4 regions of the Pseudodesulfovibrio methanolicus genome follow, and region 2 is predicted to be linked to each of the others. Evidence: predicted binding sites of a transcription regulator. Region 2 holds the regulator's gene; each other region holds the start of a gene.

Region 1 (5,721 bases), 960 kb from region 2:
GAACAGCATGGCGGTCTTGCCCTCAGTATGCGGCAGGACCTTGGCGCGGGCGGCCTCGACCTCGGGCATCTCCTCGGCGATCACTGCCTCGACCCGGTCGATGAGCTCCTGGTCGCCGAAGTATTCGGCGATCTTGCGCAGGGACTTGGCCGTGGACTTGGAACCGATGAAGTTCACCTTGATCCAGGGAATGCCGTACTTGGTCTCAAGCATGTCGGCCACGTAGTTGATGGACCGGTGACACATGACGCAGTCGAGGTCGGCGTGCTGGGCGGAGGCGAACTGGTCGTAGGTCGAGTTGCCGGAGAAGGTCGAGATGTTGGTGATCCCGCACTTCTTGAAGATGCGGTCGATCTCGAAGCCGTCGCCGCCGATGTTGTACTCGCCGAGCAGGTTGATCTTGTACTTGCCTTCCTTGGGCTCCTCGTTCTCGCCGACCAGGTTGGTGAAGACCTGGTTGTTGGCGATGTGGTGGCCGGCGGACTGGGATACGCCCTTGTAGCCTTCGCAGGAAAAGGCGAAGACGTTGCAGTCGCCGAACTTCTCCTTCATCTTCCTGGACACGGCGTGGATATCGTCGCCGATCAGGCCCACCGGGCAGGTGGCGAAGACGCAGATGCCCTTGGGATGGAAGATGTCGTAGGCTTCCTGGATGGCCGCGGCGAGCTTCTTCTCACCGCCGAAGATGATGTCCTGGTCCTGCATGTCCGTGGAGAAACAGTAGGGCATGTAGTTCACGCCGTCCGAGCTCGCATCGGTCTGGTTGCGACGGGTGAGCCAGGAGTAGAATCCGCAGCCGATGGGGCCGTGGGTGATGTTCAGGATGTCGCGGGTCGGGCCCATGATAACGCCCTTGCAGCCCGCGTAGGTGCATCCGCGCATGGTGATGATGCCGGGGATGGTCCGGACGTTCGCCAGAATCTCGGGCGGCGCCTCGGCTTCCGTGGCTTCGTTGATCAATATCTGCTTGGCGCGCTTCCGGGCCACCTTGGGAGGATACTTCTTCAGAAGTTCTTCCTTGATGTCGGTAGGCATGAGCTGCACCACTTTCTTGGTCTTGGCCATTCTCAATACTCCTTACTATCGGCTAGGCTATGGCCTTTGCACCGGTTTCAGCGGTTCTGACGCGGACGGCATCGCCCACGGGAAGAACAAAGATCTTGCCGTCGCCCGGCTTGCCGGTCTTGTTGGCGGCGATGACGGCTTCGATGATGTCGTCGACCATGTCATCGGGGACCACTACCGTTACCATGCGCTTGGGATACAGCTTTCCTTTCTCGCCGAGCACTGCGGCGGCTTCCTCGTAGCCGCTCTCAGCGCCTTCGACGACGGCCGAGTTGACGAACCCCTTGCCTCGGCCCTCCGCCGCGTGGGCGAAGAAGGCGTCGACGCCGGCCGCGGTCAGGGCGGCCTTGGTCTGGTTCATCATGTTCATGCGCACGACTGCGATGACTTCCTTCATTAGGCGGCCTCCTCGCTGGCTGCGGCGGTCTCGTTCACGCCGGAGCTGATGGTGTAGACGTCCTCGACGTCGGAGACGAAGATCTTGCCGTCGCCGAACGCGCCCTTGGTGCCGGAGCGGGCGGCGTCCATGATGGTGGTGATCACGAAGTCCTTGTCCGCGGCGTTGACGACGCACATGAGCATGGTCTTGGGGATCTCGTCATAGGTGACCTCGCCGATCTTGATGCCGCGCTGCTTGCCGCGACCGGCCACGGAATATTTGGTGACGGCGGGGAAGCCGTTGTCCATCAGGGCGGCCAGGACAGTATCCGCCTTCTCGGGCCGCACAATTGCTCGTACCATGATCATCATTTTTGCTCTCTCCTATCTCTTCGTTATTAAAGGACTTTAATTGTTTTTTGTTTTCACATCCGCCATGTTTTTGGGCTGGTTGTCCCCTGTAGGCACGGAATTCTCTCGAATTCCGCGCCTGCCGGGGCCGCCGACCGGGCGAAATGTGGGGGAGAACTAGGCGGCTTCCATGATGCCGTAGTCCATGAGCAGTTGTTCCAGGTCTTCAATCTCGAGCGGGGTCGGGATGGTGAACATCTCGTTTTCGTCGATGGCCTTGGCCAGACCGCGGTATTCGTTGGCCTGCGGCACGGAGCCATCCCATTCAATGACGGTTTTGCGGTTGATCTCGGCGCGCTGCACGTCGTTGTCGCGGGGCACGAAGTAGATCATCTGGGTGCCCAGCTTGGCGGCCAGCTCGGTGATCAGTTCGGCTTCGCGGTCGGTGTTGCGGGAGTTGCAGATCAGGCCGCCCAGACGGACGCCGCCGGATTCCGCGTACTTCATGATGCCCTTGCAGATGTTGTTGGCCGCGTACATGGCCATCATCTCGCCGGAGCAGACGATGTAGATCTCCTGGGCCTTGCCGTCGCGGATAGGCATGGCGAAGCCGCCGCAGACAACGTCGCCGAGGACGTCGTAGAAGGCGTAGTCCAGACCCTCGGACTCCTCGTAGGCGCCGAGCGACTCAAGCATGTTGATGGAAGTGATGATGCCGCGACCGGCGCAACCGACACCGGGTTCCGGGCCGCCGGACTCAACACACCAGGTGCCGCCGAAACCGGGCTTGCGGATATCTTCGAGTTCCACGTCCTCGCCTTCTTCGCGAAGGGTGTCGAGCACGGACTTCTGCGCCAGGCCGCCGAGCAGGAGACGGGTGGAGTCGGCCTTGGGGTCGCAGCCGACGACCATGACCTTGCGGCCCATCTCGGCCAGACCGGCAACAGTGTTCTGCGTGGTGGTGGACTTTCCGATTCCGCCCTTTCCGTAAATTGCTACTTTCCTCATGATTTCTCCTCCATGGGTTTGTTTGCGTCGATGAAGCCCTTAAGGCAAGCGCCGTGCCAAACCCGCAACGACATTATAACAAGCTGTTTTCAAAGGAAAAACCAATATGACCACAACAGTGTAGCTTCCTACGAAAAGTGTAGGTTCGCACCACGAACGCAGACACAAGTGTCGCAACCTACAAAAGCGTAGGCAAATCTCTATCTTTTTCGTCAACAAATTTATGTAATGATATCGATATGATATACAAATAATGAGAATTGGCATCCTTCCTGCTCATGGAGAGGCAGCATCACCGCAACAATACTACAAGGACAAACCACATGTTGATCGACACCACACTCAGAGAAGGCGCACAGCTCTTCGGGGCCTACTTCTCCATGGAGGCGCGGAAGCGAATCGTCAGCGGCCTCCTGTCCATCGGCGTGGACGAGATCGAGCTCGGCTGGGTTGGCCAGGAGGGGCTGGACGAACTTATACAGAGTATGGGCAAGCGGCGCGGCCGCAGCGCCCTGTCCGCATGGTCGCCCTGCCGCGAGGCGGACATCCGCAAGGCCGCGTGCCTTGGGATCGACCGCATCAACATCGGCCTGCCCGTGTCAGACCTGCATATCGAAAACCGACTCGGGACCGACCGCGAGGGGCTTCTGGAACGCCTGGCCCGCACCGTGCTCGCGGCTCGGATCCTGGGCATGGAATATGTTTCCGTCGGCTTGGAGGACCTCTCCAGGGCCGATCCGGACTTCGCCCTGAAGGTGGCCGGACTGGCGCAGGACGTGGGCGCGTCCCGCGTGCGCCTGTCCGATTCACTGGGGCTGCTGACCCCGCCCAGGACGGCGGAACTGGTCACGATCTTCAAGAAGGAACTGGACATCGACCTGGCCGTGCACTGTCACGACGACTTCGGCATGGCCACGGGCAATGCGGTCACCGCCCTGTCGAGCGGCGCGGACTTCGCCGACGTCAGCCTGCTCGGCATCGGCGAACGGTCCGGCATCGCGGCCACCGAGGAGCTGGCCGCCTACCTGACACTCAAGGAGAACAGCCATGCGTACAAAGTTGAAGACCTTTGCGACCTCTGCCATTTCGTTTCTCAAGCTGCCGGGGTGCCGATTCCCCGAACCAAGGCGATCGCGGGCAAGGACATTTTCGCTTGCGAGTCCGGCCTTCACGCGCACGCCCTCAGCAAGTCGCCTGAGCTTTTCGAGCCCTTCGACCCCGGTCGCATCGGGGCGAACCGGATGGTCGCGGTTGGCGGAAAAAGTGGGCGAGCGGCGGTCGCCAACGCCCTTGCGGACCACGGCCTCGAACTTCCGGAGCAGGGCCTCCCGGCCCTTGTCGATGAAGTAAGAAAGCTGGCCTGGGAGCTGGAACGCCCCCTGACCGACAACGAACTCTCGAAGCTCGTCAAGAACTAGGAGGTCCCCGTGTTCAAGAAATTCCTGTACATCTGCCTGTGGCTCTGCGTCCTGTCCGGCACGGCCACCACGGCCACGCCGCCGAACGCCGCCCCCGCGGCCGCCGGGATCCAGGCCCGGACCACCCTCAACCCCTAGGGCCGGCATGGATTTTACGGTGCTTGCGATCACCGGCAAGCCGGCCCTGGCGGTCACGCCCCAGCCGCGCTGCCCGTGCTTGCCGCCCGTCAGCTACGCGATCCTGCTTTTCATCGGACGCCACGGCCTGGCCGGACGCCCCGCACACTCAAGTATTCCGGACGGCCGCCAATCCCGGCACCGCCCCGCCTTTCAAGACTCCAGGAGAGGTTTTCATGCAGACCATATCCACGCAGTACGGTGATTTGATTCCCCAATACACGGACGACAACCTCAGGAAACGGGAGATCCTGCCCGTGGAATACCACGCCTCGGGTACGGTCAAATCCGTCCCCCTGGAGAAGCAGACCCTGTTCTCCACTTCGGCCGGCGACATCCCGGGCGAATTGATTTCCTTCCACGAAAACGGGACCATCAACCGCATCTTCCCCCTGAACGGCAAGCTGTCGGGCTACTGGAGCCAGGATGACGAGGCCGGGCTGGCCAAGCCGCTCACCCTGACCACGCCCATCGGCCTGGTCCGGGCCAAGGTCCTGAGCGTCAGCTTCTACGACAACCGCAACCTGCGCAGCCTGACCCTGTGGCCGGGCGAGACTCTGTCCGTGCCCACCCCGGTCGGACCCGTGGAGGCGCGCATCGGGGTCAGCTTCACCCCGGAGGGCAAAGTCCGCTCGCTGGAACCGGCCAAACCCGTCACCGTGCCCACCCGTGCGGGCGAGATGACCGCGTACGACCCGGACGCCGTGGGCGTGAACGGGGACGCCAATTCGCTGGTGTTCGATGAGGACGGGAAGGTCCGCCAGGTGATCACCACCCTGACCAAGCTGACCGTGGTGCACCCGGACGGGCACACCCACTGCCATATCCCGGAGACCCGGGAGAGCCTGTGCAGCGAGGCGGAGCAGGAGGTGGTGCCCATGACCGTGACCTTCAGCGAGGACGAAGTGAGCGTCTCCACCGACCCGGACGTCGCGCCCCTGGTCCTGCCCAGGGAGGGACACGTTTTCTTTGCCGAGCCCCACCTGCCGCAACTGGCCAACCCCTTCGTGGAGTTGCACTGCTCGGTCTAGGCCTGGCTATTCAAGCCCCTGCCGCATCATGAACCGGAAGATGGTCTCCACGAACTTGCCGGAGACCACGTCCGGCAGGGCGAAGCGCGGCATGTCGCCAGACGCCATGGAACCGGTGTAGGCGAACCATATCTCCGAGGATATCTTGTTCAGGGCCGGATTGATCATGGTCCCCCACATACCCCCGGCGTCGTGCTGGTCCAGGCCGAAGGCGCGGCACTGGATGGGCCGGTGCTCGAATATCAGGCATTTGCCGTCCTTGAGCAGCGGGCAGACGGCCCCGGCCTCGGACA
Region 2 (5,721 bases):
ATGATCGCCGTGGATTTCCCCCAGCTGACCGCCTATTTCGGCGAGGACCGCCGGGAGGTCTATGTTCAGGCGGACCGGGGCGAGGTGGATCAGAAAAACGACAACCTGACGTTGTACGACGGGGTCAGCGGCCGGTTCGGCAACATGGCCCTGGACGCCCAGCATCTTGATTATGTGGGCGCAATAGGTAAAGTGTATCTCAAGGGCGGCGTCACGGTGCGCCGACCGGACATGACCGTCCAGGCCAAGGCCCTGGAAATCGATCTGGTCTCGCGACAACTGGTGGCCGCAGGCGGCGTGGAAGCGCTGCTGGCCCCCAAAGGACTGGGAAGGAGTCCTTTGCAAGATAACAAGGAATGATACGTTGCTGAAAACGGTTCGCCATACGGGAATACTGCTGGTGCTGGCCCTGCTGCTGGTTCCGGTCCGGGCCTTGGCCCAGGATTGGGGCGAGGTGCGCGAGGCCACGGTCAACCTCAATGTCCGCAAGGCTCCCGAACCCGGCGCCGAGCACGTGGTCACCCTGGCCAAGGGGCAGCGGGTCCGGACCGACTTCCCCAAGAACGGCTGGCTGGCCGTGTTCGAACTGGGTGAGAAGGACCGCGACCCGGCCAAGGCCGTCGGCTACGCCAACGCCAAGTATCTCAAGGTGGTTAAAGCCGGGAAGGCCGAGGCGAAACCCGTCGCCGCGCCCCGGAAGGATTCCGGTGAGGGCGAGGTCAAGGCCCAGGTGGCCGAAACGCCGCCCGCGCCCATCCCGGTGGGCGTGGACCCGAGCCGCATGCCGGTGAAGATCACCTCCGACCGCATGACCTACGACGAGACCGGCAAGGTCATTTCCTTCGTGGGCCACGTGATCGCCACCCACGGCGAGCTGACTCTGTGGGCCGACAAGCTCTCGGCCTATCTCGCGTCCAGTACCGACAAGAAATTCTCCGCCGACAGTGTGGACCGCATCGTGGCCGAAGGCAACGTGCGGGCCAAGAAGGGGACCACAGAGGGAACCTGCGGCATGCTGACCTACCTGGTGGGCCCGCAGCTTCTCAAGATGGAACAGAATCCCAAGCTCCAGGACGGCCCCAACTCTCTGACCGGCGAAGTCATCAACTTCCACATCAAGGATGACCGGTCCGAGGTCATCGGCGGCAAGCAACGCGTCAAGGCCGTGTTCATGACCCCCGGCAACCTGAAGGTGCAGTAGATGGCCGAGGGTCTGCGCGCAACGAACCTGTCCAAGCGGTACGGCCAGAAAGAGGTCGTGCACGGTATCAACATCAAACTCGACGCCCGCGAGGTGGTCGGCCTGCTCGGCCCCAACGGCGCGGGCAAGACGACCACGTTCTACATGCTTGTGGGCATCGTCCAGCCCAACACCGGGGAGGTTTCCCTGGGCGGTCGCGTGCTCACGGGCAAACCCCTGCATGAGCGAGCCCGCATGGGGGTGAGTTATCTGCCCCAGGAGAGCTCCATCTTCAAGAAGTTGACCGTGCGCCAGAACCTGGAGATCATCCTCGAACAGACCTCCCTGACCTCGCGGCAACAACGGGCCAGGGCCGATGAACTCCTGGAGATGTTCACCATCACCAAGCTGGCGGATCAGGCGGCCATGTTCCTGTCCGGCGGCGAGCGGCGCAGGCTGGAGATCGCCCGGGCGCTCATCCTCGATCCCCAATTCATTCTGCTGGACGAGCCCTTCGCGGGCATTGATCCCATCGCGGTCATCGACATCCAGGAGATCATCTCCGTGCTCAAGTCCATGGAAATCGGCATCCTCATCTCCGACCACAACGTCAGGGAAACCCTGAATATCTGCGACCGAGCCTATCTGGTATACGAAGGCACGATCATCCTGGAAGGGGCTCCTTCCGAGATCGTCAAGTCCAGCCGCGCCCGGCAGATATACCTGGGCGAGGATTTTCGGTTGTAAGCCGCCCCCTCCCGTCTTTTTTTCCGCTTTCCCGATTTACACCGTCCCCAAAGGTTGGTACACTTTTTTCATACCAGAACATATTTGATTAATTATTAATAGAAACAGGATGTTAGCACAATTGTGTTGCATCCTTTAATCCGCTATGACATAGTTGAACCGGAAAAAATATCTGGCGGTCGAAAAAAAGTTTCTTTATCCGGCAACCGATAAGCACAACCTCAAGCGAGTAACGAATCATGGGATTGGAACTTCGGCAACAGCTCAAGCTCTCACAGCAACTGGTCATGACGCCCCAGTTGCAGCAGGCCATCAAGCTGCTGCAATTGTCGCGGCTTGAACTGCTGGAGACGGTGCAGCAGGAATTGTTGGAGAATCCTTTCCTTGACGAAACCGAGACCGACACCGAGGTCCCCGACAAGCCGGAAGTGCTGACCGAATCCCAGGCCGAAGAGGAACTGGTCCGCAACGCGGACTGGGAGAACTACCTCGGCGAATTTTCCTCCACCTCCAAGCAAGCCCTGTCCCGCGACATGGAGATGCCCGAGGAGGGCATGTCCTTGGAAGCCCGCCTGGCCTCCAAGCCCTCGTTGGAGGGACATCTGAACTGGCAGATGCGTTTGTCCAATTTCACCGAGCACGAACTGGCCATCGGCGATGTCATCCTCGGCAACCTCGATTCCAACGGCTATCTTCAGGCCTCCATGGAGGAACTGACCGCTATGGTCCAGGCCTCCGATGAAGAGGTCGAGTCCGTCCTGAACCGTATCCGGCATCTGGACCCGGTCGGCGTGGGGGCCCGCACCCCGCAGGAGTGCCTGTTGGTCCAGATGGAAGTCCTCGGATACGACGATCCGATCCTGGTCTCCCTGGTGAGCGATCACCTGGAGGATCTGGAAAAGAACCGCTACAAGCCTCTGGCGCGCAAATTCAAGATATCCATGGACGATCTCAAGGCGTACCTGGATCTGATGCAGACGCTCGATCCCATGCCGGGTGCCAATTTTTCCAGCACCGAGCCGCATTACGTCAGTCCGGACGTGTTCGTCTACAAGTACGGCGACGACTTCGTCATCATCCTCAACGAGGACGGCATGCCGAGGTTGCAGATGAACACCTTCTACATGGATTCCATGAAGGGGGCGGCCGACAAGGAGAAGGAGTATTTTCAGGAAAAGATGCGTTCCGCCGCATGGTTGATGAAAAGTCTGTACCAGCGGCAGCGAACCCTGTATAAAGTAGTTGAGAGCATTGTCGGCTTCCAACGGGCATTCTTCGAGGAGGGCGTGACAAAGCTCAAACCCCTGATCCTCAAGGAGGTGGCGGAGGACATCGAAATGCACGAATCCACCGTGAGCCGGATTACGACCAATAAGTACGTTTCAACGCCGCACGGCATTTTCGAGTTGAAGTTCTTCTTCAACTCGGCCCTGGACCTGAACGACGGTTCCCAGGTGGGCTCGGAGAGCGTCAAGGCGCTCATCAAGCAAATGATCGCAGACGAAGACACGAAGAAACCGCTCAGCGACGAGCGAATCGGCGAAATCCTCCAGGAAAAGCTGGAAGTGAACATCGCCCGGCGTACGGTCGCCAAATACCGCTCGGCCATGGGCATTCCTTCGTCTTCAAAACGTAAGCAGTACTTCTAGATTCTGCTTGAAGCACTCTCAACCAGGAGGCAGCGTATGAACATCAGCTTCACTTTCAAGAACTTCGATCCTTCCGATCACCTCAAGGGGTACGCGGAAAAGCGTTTTGAAAAGGTAGCGAAATACGTTCCCGACGCGGAGGCCGATCTCCAGGTCAACCTGCTGGTCGACAAGTTCCGCCACAAGGCGGACGTGATCCTGAATTCGGATCGCATCCATATCTCGGCCTATGAAGACTCGGAAGACATGTACTCCACCATCGACATGGTCCTGGACAAGCTGGAAGCCCAGCTTCGCAAGATGCGTGAAAAGATGAAGAACCGCCCCAGACAGGCGCGTCCCAATAAAATGGTCCAGATGAACTACCTGTCCTACGAGGACATCGCCCCCGGTTCGTCTCCCACCATCGTCGGCACCGATGCATACGAGCCCAAGCCCATGTCCGTGGACGAGGCCGCCATGCAGCTCGATGCCCGTGACAATGAATTCCTGGTCTTCCTCAACGCGGAGACCGACGGCGTCAACGTGATATACAAGAGAAAGAACGGCGATTACGGCCTTATCGACCCCGGAAACTAAGCATGAAACTCAGTGATTATCTGGCGAAGGAACTGATCCTTCCCGAACTCGAGTCCGAGACGAAGTCGGACGTACTGAAGGAACTCGTCGCCCCCTTGGGCGAGCAATATCCAGAGATGGACACGGACCGCGCGGTCCGAGTCCTTCTCGATCGTGAAGGACTCGGCTCCACCGGCATAGGGGACGGCATCGCCATCCCCCACGGCAAGCTCGAAGACCTGGAAAAGGTCATCGTGGTCGTGGGCCGCAGCCGCAAGGGCGTGGAGTTCGAGGCGCTCGACCACAGCCCGTGCACCATATTTTTCCTGGTACTCGCCCCGGAACAGGTGGCGGGTATGCACCTGCGCGTCCTGGCCCAGATCTCCCGTCTTCTCAAGGACGAGGAATTCCGCAAGGCGTTCCTGTCGGCCGATGATCTCGAAGCCCTTTGGGCCCTTCTCAAGGTCGTATAACCTCATGGGCGGACTCCGTTGACCTCGACCAACCCCTTCCCCGTAGTGATCGTCACCGGGCTCTCCGGATCCGGCAAGAGCACCGCCATCCGGGTCTTCGAAGACCTGGGGTTCTTCTGCATCGACGGGCTGCCCTCCGAGATGTCGCCCAAGCTGGCCGACCTCATCCTCTCCTTCGACACCAAGTATCGCGGCCTGGCGCTCGGCATGGACCTGCGTCAGTTCGAGTTCGTGGACGGCTGGGGCAAGGCCTTGGAAGGGTTCGCCGAACTCGGCATCACCCCGCAGGTCCTGTTTCTCGAAGCCAAGATGGCCGAGTTGGTCCGCCGCTACGCCACCACGCGCAGGCCACATCCGCTGGAATCCCGCAACCTCGGCCTCGAACAGGCCCTGGAGATGGAAAAGAAACTCCTGGAACCGGTGCGGCAAGAGGCGGTCCTGGTCCTGGACACCACGGACTATTCCATCCACGATCTGCGCCGGGTCATCCAGACCAAATGGTCGTCCCTCGAGGAAGTGGGCATGGGCATGCGGGTGCACATCATCACCTTCGGCTTCAAGTACGGCGTCCCGTCCGAGGCCGATCTGGTCTTCGACCTCCGTTTCCTGCCCAATCCCTATTTCGACAAGTCCCTGCGCCCCATGTCCGGCCTGGACAAGGAGGTCTCCGACTATGTCCTGGGCAACCCGACGGGCACCGGGTTCATCAAGCGTTTCCATGAATTTCTGCTCTATCTCCTGCCGCTTTACGCCGAAGAAGGGCGCTACCGTATCACCCTGGCTCTGGGCTGTACCGGCGGACGACACCGGTCGGTTTCCGTGGCCGAGTCGGTGCTGGCAACCCTCAAGGAAAAAGGGTATACGGTATCGATCGAACATCGACACATGGAACTCGGTTAGACATGGCTGCAAAGACTGACAAAAAAGACGTTGTGATCGGCGTGGTGCTGGTCACCCACGGAACCTTCGGCGAGAGCCTGCTCCAGGCCGCGGAAATGGTCATGGGACCGCAGGAAAACTGCCTGGCCGTGGGTATTGACGTGCAAAAGGGCGTGGACGAGGCCCTGGAAGGCGTGCGCAAGGCGATCCAGTCCCTTGAGCAGGGCAAGGGCGT
Region 3 (5,721 bases), 1.2 Mb from region 2:
GCGGGCATGTTGGCGTTTTCATACAGGTTTTCCCAAGGCTCGCCGTTGACGCACATGCCGTACTGTTCCATGGACTTGTACATGGTGGCGATGACGGAGCCGTCCTCGCTGAACATGGTGTCCCAGATGTAGTCGGTGGTCTCGCCGACGGCTTCGCCGTCCACGACCAGGACCCATTCCATGTCCTGCTGGCAGATGGCGGTCAGGCGACCGTCAGGGGAGAATTTCGGATACCAGATCTTTTCGAACGTGGCTTCCCAGACCGAGTCGTTGGTTCGAACGGAGAATTCGCCGTCGCCGACCTTGACGATCGCGACGAAGGTCTCGCCGTCGGGCGAGACGTACGGCTCTTCCTGCCATTCGTGTCCTTCGAGGAGGGAGAGGGATTTAACGACCGTTTTTTGGCCGGGTTCCCAATCCCATGAGGAGATTTTTCCCATAGCACCCCCTTGTGTTGTGACACCGCCCCCCATGGGGAGCGGCAAAAATCATCCCGCCCAGGGGCGAGACCGTTCATTCAACGCGGGGTCGTATGCATCCGGCGGCGGTCACTTCGGGCCATCCCGGCAAGGTCATCGGATTGCAGCCATCCGCCCGGCCCACGGTACGCAGCCCGGCGGGTGTGTCTGAATCCAAGGGATGACCCGGTCAAAGGTGGCGCAGCCCTTCATGAGCGATCTTCCCAGGATCGTCGCCCCTGACGCTTTCGACTCCCAAGGATCCGAGGCGGTCCGGTGGCCAGCGCCGACCGAACCAGGATGTGCATCCCTTCCCGAAGTGCACCCTCGATTCCGTTGCTGATATCAGCTAAAATCTCGGGCCCAAGACACGGCTGGGCAGGAAATGTTCAAACATTCCCATATGTTACCTACAGCCCGCAACCTCTTGGCCTGAGACAGAGCTATGTATAAGCACATGGCAAGAAAATAGTCCATTCTTTTCAGAGTTAAATGGGTATTCCACACCTGTCAGGTTCGTTATTTTTCGGTAAAATAGCGAAACGATCCCCGGATTTGGCTCAACGGCGGGGTTGAGGGGCATTTCCCTCCCGGAAAGGGAGGAGTTGACCGGTTAGGACAGGACGCCGGCCGTGTCGGTCGGCGTCCTGTTCGGGGGGCGAATCGGGGAAGTGGGGAGGGCTATTGGCGGCTCGAATCGAGCATGAGGCGGCTGATGCGCAGGAGGCAGTCCGAGCCGTCGGCGTCGGGATCCACGGCCACGGTGTTGATGAACCGCGCCTGGACGTTGCCCGTGCTGTCCACGTTCTCGATGAAGAAGGCGCCCATCTCGTAGACGGTCAGGGTGTTGCGCCCGCCGCTGGGCGGGTAGCGCGGGTCGTAGAAGGAGATGATGACCACGCGCGGGCTGTCCATGGGGTCGCTGAAGACGCTGCCTTCGATGGCGTTGGCGGATTCGTCCCAGGCGGCGTAGGGGTCGAGCCCGATGAGGGCGGAGGCCCCGGCCTTGACGGGCCCGGCGGAGTTGCCGGGTTCGAGGAGCAGTTCGTCGCCGGGGGCCACGGTGGCGAAGCTGTTGGAGCCGGTGCACCCCTCGATGTTCTCCTTGACCATGGCCGCGCCGGTGATGGGGTCGCCCTTGTTCACCGGGGGCAGGTCCACCAGGTTGTACTGGCCGGGCACGATGGCCAGGCTCGGGTCGCCGGGCTTGATGATGATCTGAGTGCCGATGTCGTCCTGGGTGTAGCCCAGCACGTTGACCGTGGCCATCTCCTGCGGGCTCTCCACGTCCAGGGTCCCGTTCTGGTAGTACTTGGTCCCGGGCGCGGCCTCGTCGTCCCACTCGTACTTGGTGGGTACCACGAACGGCTTGGCGCACTTGCTCGAACACATGCCCGCCAGCCCGGCCCGCGAGGTCACGGTGATGTTCATGGCGGGCTTGCCCACGGCCTTGCCGAAGTACAGGGGAAAGGCATTGTCGCGCAGGCCGGTCAGGGAGATGGTCACCTCCACCTGGTTGGGCTCTTTCTCGTCGGGCACGCCGTCGCGCAGGAAGACGATGTCCGCGTCGGTCAGGGCCTTGGCGGGCACGTCGGCGTCGGTCAGGTTGCGGGTGGCGTAGTTGGTCACGATCAGGCGGAGCTTCTGCATGTCCCGGCCCTCGGCCAGCAGGGAATTGGCCCCGGCCAGGGCTCCGGCGTCCGCCGCCGTCTGCAGGGCGCTGCGCTTGAGGTAGGCCCGGCCGAGGTCCACGGCCAGGGCGGTCAGGCCCATGAGGGCGGCCATGCACATGCTGACCAGCACGGTGGCGAAGCCGCGTTCGTTGTTCAGTCCTTGGAGGGGATTGCGCATGGCCGTTACTCCATCTTGGCGCGGGCCACCGTGGTCATCCCGCCGGGCATGAGGCTCTCCCAGGGGTACACGGTGCTGTCCGCGAAATTGTAGTTCAGGAAGACCGAGACCTCTTGGCCCAGTTCGCGGTCCTCGGGGCCGACTTCCACGGACACGGTCAGGTGGTCCGTGGACAGCCCTTCGGAGGCCACGTAGGAGCGCACCGTATCCGCGGGGTCGTCGCCGCGGGAGGCCATGATCACGCCTTCGCGGGCGGCCCGGGTCAGGATTTGGTTCATGTCTATCATCTTTGCGGCATCCCATATCCCGGCCAGGAGGGGGACCAGGAGCAGGGACATGAGCAGGGCGAATTCGATGACCGCGCTGCCGGTCAAGCTGTCGGTGTTCTTGCGCATGGCTACCTCTCGTGCGTCATGACGGCCGTGGCCGCCACCTGGCTGCAACTGTCGCTCAGAGCCGGGATCAGGTTGTCGATGACCAGGAAATCAAAGGGCACGGACACGGTCACGTCCACGGCCTGGGACGGCTCGCGCGGGCCGACCTCCACCGAGGACTGTTGGCTGACGCCGCCGGCGGCCAGTTCCTTCTGGACCGCGGCCTTGATCTGGTCCAGGGAGGTCTCGTTGAGCACGGCCATGCGCGCGCCCTCGAAAGCGGCGTCCCGGACCACTCCCTGGGTCCAGAACAGCCGGGCCGCGTCCATGATGCCCATCAGCAGTATCAGGAAGACGGGCAGCAGCATGGCCATCTCCACGGCGGCCAGTCCGAAACGCCTCTTCCCGTTCGTGTCGCATCGTCTCATCATCGCATCCTCCAATCAGAATGTGCATTGTACGAAGCAAGGGACATGCCAGAAAAATGCCCGTAAAAAAGTTTGTAATTATCAAATATAATTGAATAAAAAAATGTGACCGAATCGGGGGTATCGTCGTAGGGCGGTCGATGTTTCCACGATTGATGGAGTAAGAGAGGGGTGTTTTATCCATTTTTAGTGGATATACATGATCTTTCTCGGCAAGTGAGGTGGAGTGGTTTTCTCTATGGGAGAGCGGGACGAAAAAAGGGCGGCCCCGCGTTCTGGACCGCCCAATAGAGGGTGCGGAACAGGGGGGATCAGAACCGCTCGAAGGCGTCGTCCCCGTCGTCCTCCAGGTCGATGTCCATGCCGTTCACGGGCTCGGGGGCCGAGCGTTTTCCCCCGGCCGGGGGGAGCATGGCGGGCTTGGGTTGGGCCTGGGGCTTGGCCTTGGTCCGGACCGACCGGGGAGGCAGGGCCCCGGCGGAGTCGTGGCCGAGGTTGAAGAAGGCCATGGTCGCTTCGAGCTGCACGGCGTGGGAGGACAGTTCCTCGGCCGTGGAGGCGATCTCCTCGGAGGAGCTGGCGTTGGTCTGGACCACGGAGTCGAGCTGCTGGAGGGCGCTGTTGATCTCGGAGGCGCCCGCGTTCTGCTCGTTGCTGGCCGCGGAGATCTCCTGGATCAACTCGGCGGTCTCCTCGATGCTCGGGACGATGGAGTCGAGCATCTTCCCGGCCCTGGCGGCCACTTCCACGCTGGAGGCGGACAGTTCGCCGATCTCGGCGGCCGCGGTGCCGCTGCGTTCGGCCAGCTTGCGCACCTCGGCCGCGACCACGGCGAACCCCTTGCCCTGCTCCCCGGCACGGGCGGCCTCGATGGCCGCGTTCAGGGCGAGCAGGTTGGTCTGCCGGGCGATCTCCTCGATGATGGAGATCTTCTCGGCGATCTGGGTCATGGCCTCCACGGTCTGGCGCACGGCCTCGCCGCCCTTGCGCGCCTCATCGGCGGTGCGTACGGCGATCTCGCCCGTCTTGTTGGAGCTCTCGGAGTTCTGGCTGATGCTCGAGGACATCTCCTCCATGGAGGCCGAGACCTCTTCCACGGCGGCGGCCTGTTCGCTGGCTCCCTGGCTCATGGTCTGGGAGGAACCGGCCATTTCCTCGGAGATGGAGGCTACGTTGGAGGCCGAATCCTGGACCTCGAAGACGATGCTCCGCAGCTTGTCGATCATGACGCCGATGGCCTGGGCGAGCTGGCCGATCTCATCCTTGCGGTCCACGTCCAGGCGTACGGTGAAGTCGCCTCCGGACAGGGCTGCGGCCACGCCCGCGGCGCGCTTCATGACCGCGGCCATCCTGGAGGAGAAAATCAGGGTGACCACCACGGAGGCCAGGGTGAACAGGAGCGAGATGAGCACGTAGGTCCAGATGGTCCGGTTGACCACCGCGCCGAGGTCGGTCATGCGCGTCTCGACCCGCGCCATCTCGGCCTGGCCGAGCCGGTCGATGGACCCGCGCATGGCCTCGAAGGTCTTCTCGCTCTCGGCCAGCAGGGTGATCCGCTTGAGGTTCTTGTCCGCGTTGGCCGTGGACAGGTCGACCACCTTTTGGCTGTGTGCGGCCCAGGTGTCGAGCAGGGACAGGAAGTTCTTTTCGAGTTTCTGCCCCTCGGGGCCGAGGAGCCTCGCCCCCTGGGTCACGCGGTCACGGGTCTGCCCCAGGTTTTCGGTGAAGGAGTCGGCCCACTTCTTGATCTCCGCGGGGTCGAGGCTGCGGATGACCAGGAGCTGGGCCACATAGGTCTGGTAGGCATCGCGGTCGGCGTTGAGGATCAGGGAAAGGGCCTGTTCGGTGTGCCTGCGCTCGCCCTCGGGCAGCAGGGCGCTCTTCAACCGCGTGTCGGCGATCTCGCCCAGCTGATTGATGATTTCGCGCATGGCGTCGAAGGAGCCCACGGCCGCCTTTTCCTCCTTGTCGCGTTCCAGGTTGGCGGCCAGGGTCTCGGCGGTCAGCGCGAGTATGGTGTTGTTGGCCGTTTCCCAGGCCTTGAAATCGGTTTTGAACGTGTTGAAGTCACCGTCCATATCCGGGCTGAAGTTCTTTGCCGGGCCGGTGATCCTGTCCCAGGTCTGCTGCATGTTCTCGGTGCAGTCCGACTTGTCCGTGTTCAGGGCCTCCATCGAGGGCGCGGTTTCGGACTTCATGACCGCCACCTGGGCCTGGTAGGCGTCGCGGTCGGCGTCGATCATGGTGGCCCGGTCCATGTGTAGGTCGTTCACGGAGACCATGTTCGAGTCGAGGACGTTGAAACTGGTCAACCCCACGGCGAAGATGATCAGGATGGCAGAAACCGGCAGGCCGGTGATCAACAACAATTTCCATTTGATGCCCATAGAAGATGCCTCCAGGAGTGCGTTGTCGGGTCGCGAAAACCCGGATTTACAAAAACTATACGATGTGTCCGGTAAAATTGGCTATTAGAAAATGAAGAGGATAGCAGAACGCAGGACCTGCGCGGTTTTTCCCCCGATCGTTATTATTCCGCGGCGGCGGTTTGAAAAAAAATGAAAATAGCTTATTGTGCGCAGTAGGTATCGAACTGTAACCATATTTCTA
Region 4 (5,721 bases), 1.4 Mb from region 2:
CTCCCGCTCCTCGGTCCGGTACATGGAAAAGATGACGATGTTCGGGTCCAACTGGCCGCTTCGGTAGATGCGCGGCCAGGGCATGACGTGGATGGGTTGTTCCGGGACGCCCATCTCTTGCCAGAGGGCCTTGAGCAGGGCCACGGCCAGTCCGGCGGGTTTGCCGTTTTCCGTATAGTTGAGCGGCCTGAATTCCTCGGTCAGGTAGGTGAGCCTTTCGGCGGGGTCGCCCGATCCCTGCGCGAAGGCCGGTAAACCTAGGAGCAGGCAGGCGAGCAGCGGCATGGCCATGCGGCTGATAACAATCATGTAACAATAATAGCCAATAGCCGAGAGCAAGGCAAGGGTTGCCGCCGGTCCGGGCGGGCGTCAGCGGCTGCGCAGGGTGAGCATCAGGTCCGTGCCCACGGGCTCCAGGTCGGCGATGCGGAAGTCCAGGGCCTGAGCCATGGACGCGGCCTCGCGGCCGGAATAGGCCGCCGGGGCGGATTCGTCGCCGAGGATGCGCGGGGTCACGAAGTGGACGAGCTCGTCGGCCAGCCCCTGCTCGATGAGGGCCATGGCGAACCGGCCGCCGCCCTCGCACAGGGTGTAGTGGCAGGCGCAGTCGTAGCGCAGCCGCTCGAAGCCGCAGGACAGGGCCAATGCCCCGGCCCGGCCGGGCAGGGGCCAGACCGAGGTGCCCCGCCGTCGCAGGACGTCGGCCTGGGGGCTGTGGGCCGCGGTCTTGGAGGTCATGAAGATGACCCGCTCGGGCCGTTCGCGCAGCAGGGTGAAGCGGCTCGGGTCGTCGGGCAGCCGGGAGGTGACCACCACGCCCAGCGGCTGGACGAAGTCGGCGGGCAGGCCCGCCTTGCGGCAGGTCAGGCTCGGATTGTCCGCGTAGAAGGTGTTGCCGCCGACGATGACCGCGCCCACCATGGAACGCAGGTCGTGGACCCGGGCGAAGGATTCGGGGCAGGAGACCGGCTCGGGCCTGCGCGAAGGGGCCGCGATCTTGCCGTCCAGGGTGGCCGCCATCTTCAGGATGTTGTAGGGCGAATGGGTGTTCTGCCAGAGCAGGAAGTCGTCGATGAGGTCCCGGCACTCCTGTTCGAGCACGCCCACGGTGACCTCGATGCCGTGGCTGCGGAGTTTTTCCACGCCGCCCGCGGCCACCGGATTGGGGTCGCGGACGCCGACCACCACCTCGGCCACGCCCGAGGCGATGAGGGCCTCGGTGCACGGCGGGGTCTTGCCGTGGTGGTTGCACGGCTCCAGGGTGACGTACATGGTCGCCCCGCGCGGGTCCACGCCCTTGCTGCGGGCGTCGGCCAGGCATTCGCGCTCGGCGTGGAGCTTGCCGAACCGGGTGTGCCAGCCCTCGGCCACGATGGCCCCGTCGCGGACCAGCACGGCCCCCACGCACGGGTTCGGGGCCGTGGCACCCCGGCCGCGCCGGGCCAGGCGCACGGCCCGGGCCATGAACGCTTCGCTAGCGGAAATCGCCTTCCATGAAAACATGGTTCACTCCGGCCTCTTCGAGCATGGCTTCGGACAGCTCGTCGGGGTAGTTTTCGGCGTAATAGATGTTCTGCACGCTGCAGTTGATGAGCATCTTGGTGCACAGGATGCAGGGCTTGGTGGTGCAATATATGTCGCACCCCTTGAGGTCCAGGTTGTTGGTGGCGGCCTGGATGATGACGTTCTGCTCCGCGTGCAGTCCCCTGCACAGCTCGTGGCGCTCGCCCGAAGGGATGCCGAGCTGGTCGCGCAGGCAGCCGACCTCCTCGCAGTGGGCGATGTTGGTGGGCACGCCGTTGTAGCCGGTGGCCAGGATGCGCTTGTCGCGCACGGCGATGGCCCCCACCGCGCGGCGGGTGCAGGTGGAGCGCTGGGCCACGAGGTGGGCGATGCGCATGAAATATTCCGGCCAGGGCAGTCTGTTGGGCATGGGGTTCCTCGTTCGTTTCGAAGTGGAGGTCGGTTCGGTTCACCTACCACTTCTCGCCCCGAAAGGGAACGGGCGTCCCCGTCGCCGACGCGGACGGCGTTCCCCTGAAAAGGACCCGGCCGCGCAGGGCGGCCGGGTGGAATGTGACGTGTCGTGCGTCCCGGACCGGGACGCGGGCTAGACGCCTCAGCCGCCGCCGGTGCCGCAGCTCGAACCTTGCAGGGCCTCAAGGTTCGGGCCGCCGCCGTCCACCTTGGCGGAACAGGCGCTCATGAGTTTTTCGGTGTCCTTCGCGCCGCACCGGGGGCAGGGCGCGGGCTCCTCGCCGTTGAAGACGAGTTCCTCAAACTCGTGGCCGCATTGCTTACAGACGTATTCATAGATGGGCATGATCATCTCTCCGGTTCCCATATGGGTTGTCGATGCACTGTACATTGTGCCGGGCCGGCGCTTTGTCAAGGGACAACCCCTTGCACATTGCACCGATTATGTGCAAAGTGTGTGCATTCAACTGCACAAAAATGTGCGGGAAGTATGGGGTGTGCAAATATAAAATATATAATTCTAATATGTTGCGTGATTGGCACGGGCCGTGCTTCTCCGTGTTGCACGAAGATCACACACTCTTCACCCTGTTTGCATGAAAGCACAATCCTAGGAGGCTCCGAAATGTCCAAAAAATACATCTCCATATCGGCCCTGTCGGCAGTCCTGGTCCTGGGAATGGCCGCGTTCGCCATGGCCGGTCCCAATTCCGGCAAAGGGTTCGTGGGCACGTGCGGCGGCCCCGGCTACGGCGCTGCGTACAGCCAACTGACCCCCGAGAAACAGGCCGAAGTCAATGCCGTGGTGGACAAGTATCAGCCCCAGTTCGAGGCCGTGCGCAACCAGATATGGGCCAAGCGTTCCACGCTCCAGGCCAAGATCAACGGCGGCAAGGACGACGAGCAGGCCATCACCAAGCTGGTCACCGAGATATCCGGCCTGCGCAACAAGATGCGTGACCTGCGCGCGTCCATGTCCGAGGAACTGGTCAAGGCCACCGGCATCGCCGCCTTCGGCACCTGCCCCGGTCCCGGCTACGGCCGCGGTTTCGACCGCGACGACGGTCCCATGCAGGGGCGCGGCATGCGCGGCCACGGCATGTACGGCCAAGGCATGCACAGCCAGGGCATGTACGGCCAGGGCATGTACTAGCTCGTTGAATTGAACCGATATTTCCGATAACCCGGAAAACAGGATATTGCGGGACAGGCGGCGTGGGGCCGCCTGTCCCGCAAATGACGATCATCTGCAGGCAGTGGCGGGCGTGCAGGGGATTCGCGGCAACGCCCCATTTTTTTGAGGAGGTCCCTGGATGTTCCGAAAAATCACGTCCCTTACCGCGCTTCTTTCCTTTCTCGTCACGCTCATCACCAGCGTGATCCTGTACATCGTGCCCGAAGGCCGCGTGGCCTACTGGGCCGACTGGCATCTGCTGGGCATGACCAAGACCCAGTGGGGAGACGTCCATACCACCGTGGGCACCCTGTTCCTCCTCGCCCTGCTCCTGCACATCTGGCTCAACTGGAAGCCGCTGATGAACTACATGAAGAACCGGGCGCGCGAGATGGTGGTCATGACCGGCCCCATGATCGTCAGCTTCATCCTGGTCTTCCTGGTTTTTGCGGGCACCCTCATCGGCCTGCCGCCCATGAGCACGCTGCTCGACTACGGCGCGCAGATCAAGGAGCAGGCCACCGAGACCTACGGCAACCCGCCTTACGGCCACGCCGAGACCAGCCCGCTCAAGAAATTCTGCGGCTTCCTCGGCCTGGACGTGAACATGGCCCTGGCCACTCTGCATCAGGCCGGGTTCGATTCGTCCATCAACGAAAATTCCCTGATCAAGGACATCGCCCGGTCGCGCGGGGTGAGCCCGCAGCACGTCTACGACATCATCCGCGGCGGACAGGGGGGCGACCCCTTCGCCATGATGCCCGCCCAGCCGCCCGAGGGCACCGGCAAGCTGACGGTCGCCATTGTGTGCAAGACCTACGGCCTGGAGCCGGAAGAGGTCCTGGCCCGGCTCAAGGCCGCGGGCATCGACGCCACCTTGGAATCCACCTTCAAGAGCCTTGCGGGCGAGCACGACATGTCGCCCCGGGACATCTACCTGATCGTCAAGGGCAAGTAACCGAGGCCGTATGGATGTAGTTCACCCGGAAGGCAGGGAGAAGGGGCCCCTGGTCGCCCTGGTTCTGGCGCTCATCGTGCTGGGACTGGGCAGCCTCTACCTGACCTGGCAGTCCATCGCGCAGCAGCGGCGGATCGTCGAGGACCACATGGTCATGACCGGCAACTCCATCCTGCGCGGTGTGGACAACAACATCTTCCGCATCGCCCGCACCCTGCGCATGGGCAACCAGTCCTCGACCCTGTTCCGGACCATGACCGAGGAACTCTTCACCGAACTGGCCAAGTCCGACGACATCGAATTCGTGACCCTGTTCAACCGCGCCGGGCGGCCCATCGTCACCTCGGTCAAGAAGGGCATGCATCCCATCTTCAGGCTGCCCGACGCCGTGGCCGAGGACATCGAGCCCGGCCGCGCCTGGCACGTCATGGCCGAGGTGAACAAGACCAGCGTGCTCCTGTCCGGCCTCCAGGTCCGGTCCGGCATCGCGGCCCTGCTCGGCGTGGGCGGCCCGGACGGCGAGCGCGGGCTCGGGCGCGGCGGCATGGGCGACATGGGCGACATGGACGACATGGGCCCGGACATGATGTTCGACAACACCCAGTCCCAGGTCTATCTGGTGGTCGGCCTCAACGCCGAAAAGCACATGCGCCAGTTCCGCCAGTACCGGCAGGCCGCCACCTACCAGACCGGCTACGTCTTCCTGGCCGCCGTGGTCCTGTGGTCCCTGGCCTTCGCCTACCTGCGCCGCCGGGGCGCCAGCCGCAAGCTCATCCGCCTGGAGCGGTTTCAGAACAAGCTGTTGGACAACATGCCCGACGGCCTGGTCACCCTGGCCGAGGACGGCGAGATCCTGGCCGCCAACCGTTCAGCCCGCGAACTGCTCGCCCCCGGACCCGCCGAGGAGCCCGAGCCCGAGGCCGAAGACCCCGGGGCCAGGCCTCAGGGTGGGGACGGTGCCGGAAAAAGGGGCGAGGACGGGCTCGTGCCGCCGCCCGAGATCGTGGGCGCCAACTGGCGCGATTTCGACTTCGGCCGCCAGACCAGCGAGAACCCGCCTTCCGGCCCGGTGGAGTGGGAGCAGTTCGACTACCAGGGCCGACAACTGGAAATCCTGTTCCTGCCCTTCCAGGAGCACGACGAGGACGCGGCCCCCGAGCTGGGCCAGCGGCTGGTGCTCATCCGCGACCGCACCCAGATCCGCTGCCTGGAAGAGGACCTGAACGAGGCCAAGCGGCTGGCCGCCATCGGTTCGCTGGCCGCGGGCGTGGCCCACGAGGTGCGCAACCCGCTCTCCTCGCTACGCGGCTTCGCCCAGCTCTTCGCCACCAAGCTCAAGGGCCAGGCGCCGCTCGACCAGTACGCCGCGGCCATGGTCCAGGAGGCGGACCGCCTTAACCGTGTGGTCACGGACCTGCTCTACCTGGCCCGGCCGCGCCAGTTGGACCCGTCGTTCATCGACCTGTTCAAGGTCGGCGACTCGCTCAGGCAGCTCATGCGCTTCGACTTCGAGGACAAGCTCATCGAGCCGGAGTTCGACTTCGGCCCGGAGCCGGTCTGGGCCGACCCGGACGCGCTCAGGCAGGTCCTGCTCAATCTCATTTCCAACAGC

What was found. The regulator sigma-54, encoded in region 2, starts transcription at its own class of promoters, with help from an activator protein. The targets are predictions, from matches to a motif close to CTGGCACGGNNNNTGCTT.
Region 1: nifH (nitrogenase iron protein) is a predicted target of sigma-54. The motif match lies at 2,845-2,862, and genes of this name have one in related genera.
Region 3: V8V93_RS06835 (TadE/TadG family type IV pilus assembly protein) is a predicted target of sigma-54. The motif match lies at 3,146-3,163, and genes of this name have one in related genera.
Region 4: V8V93_RS19020 (Spy/CpxP family protein refolding chaperone) is a predicted target of sigma-54. The motif match lies at 2,514-2,531, and genes of this name have one in related genera.

Annotation. Positions count from the first base shown of each region.
Region 1 covers NZ_CP146609.1:3,592,272-3,597,992, forward strand. The annotation lists gene nifD (nitrogenase molybdenum-iron protein alpha chain) at 1-1,065, opposite strand, end outside; gene V8V93_RS16895 (P-II family nitrogen regulator) at 1,088-1,462, opposite strand; gene V8V93_RS16900 (P-II family nitrogen regulator) at 1,462-1,815, opposite strand; gene nifH (nitrogenase iron protein) at 1,972-2,802, opposite strand; gene V8V93_RS16910 (LeuA family protein) at 3,126-4,220, shown strand; gene V8V93_RS16915 (hypothetical protein) at 4,230-4,358, shown strand; gene V8V93_RS16920 (hypothetical protein) at 4,574-5,428, shown strand; gene V8V93_RS16925 (dual specificity protein phosphatase family protein) at 5,435-5,721, opposite strand, start outside.
Region 2 covers NZ_CP146609.1:2,629,338-2,635,058, reverse strand. The annotation lists gene lptC (LPS export ABC transporter periplasmic protein LptC) at 1-360, shown strand, start outside; gene V8V93_RS12535 (LptA/OstA family protein) at 365-1,201, shown strand; gene lptB (LPS export ABC transporter ATP-binding protein) at 1,202-1,927, shown strand; gene rpoN (RNA polymerase factor sigma-54) at 2,167-3,576, shown strand; gene hpf (ribosome hibernation-promoting factor, HPF/YfiA family) at 3,613-4,155, shown strand; gene V8V93_RS12515 (PTS sugar transporter subunit IIA) at 4,158-4,607, shown strand; gene rapZ (RNase adapter RapZ) at 4,626-5,507, shown strand; gene V8V93_RS12505 (PTS sugar transporter subunit IIA) at 5,510-5,721, shown strand, end outside.
Region 3 covers NZ_CP146609.1:1,466,760-1,472,480, forward strand. The annotation lists gene tmcD (electron transfer complex subunit TmcD) at 1-440, opposite strand, end outside; gene V8V93_RS06825 (pilus assembly protein TadG-related protein) at 1,140-2,309, opposite strand; gene V8V93_RS06830 (TadE/TadG family type IV pilus assembly protein) at 2,315-2,704, opposite strand; gene V8V93_RS06835 (TadE/TadG family type IV pilus assembly protein) at 2,707-3,114, opposite strand; gene V8V93_RS06840 (methyl-accepting chemotaxis protein) at 3,423-5,498, opposite strand.
Region 4 covers NZ_CP146609.1:4,057,338-4,063,058, reverse strand. The annotation lists gene V8V93_RS19040 (substrate-binding periplasmic protein) at 1-309, opposite strand, end outside; gene ribD (bifunctional diaminohydroxyphosphoribosylaminopyrimidine deaminase/5-amino-6-(5-phosphoribosylamino)uracil reductase RibD) at 370-1,503, opposite strand; gene V8V93_RS19030 (deoxycytidylate deaminase) at 1,475-1,933, opposite strand; gene V8V93_RS19025 (FmdB family zinc ribbon protein) at 2,120-2,323, opposite strand; gene V8V93_RS19020 (Spy/CpxP family protein refolding chaperone) at 2,603-3,130, shown strand; gene V8V93_RS19015 (DUF4405 domain-containing protein) at 3,291-4,109, shown strand; gene V8V93_RS19010 (two-component system sensor histidine kinase NtrB) at 4,120-5,721, shown strand, end outside.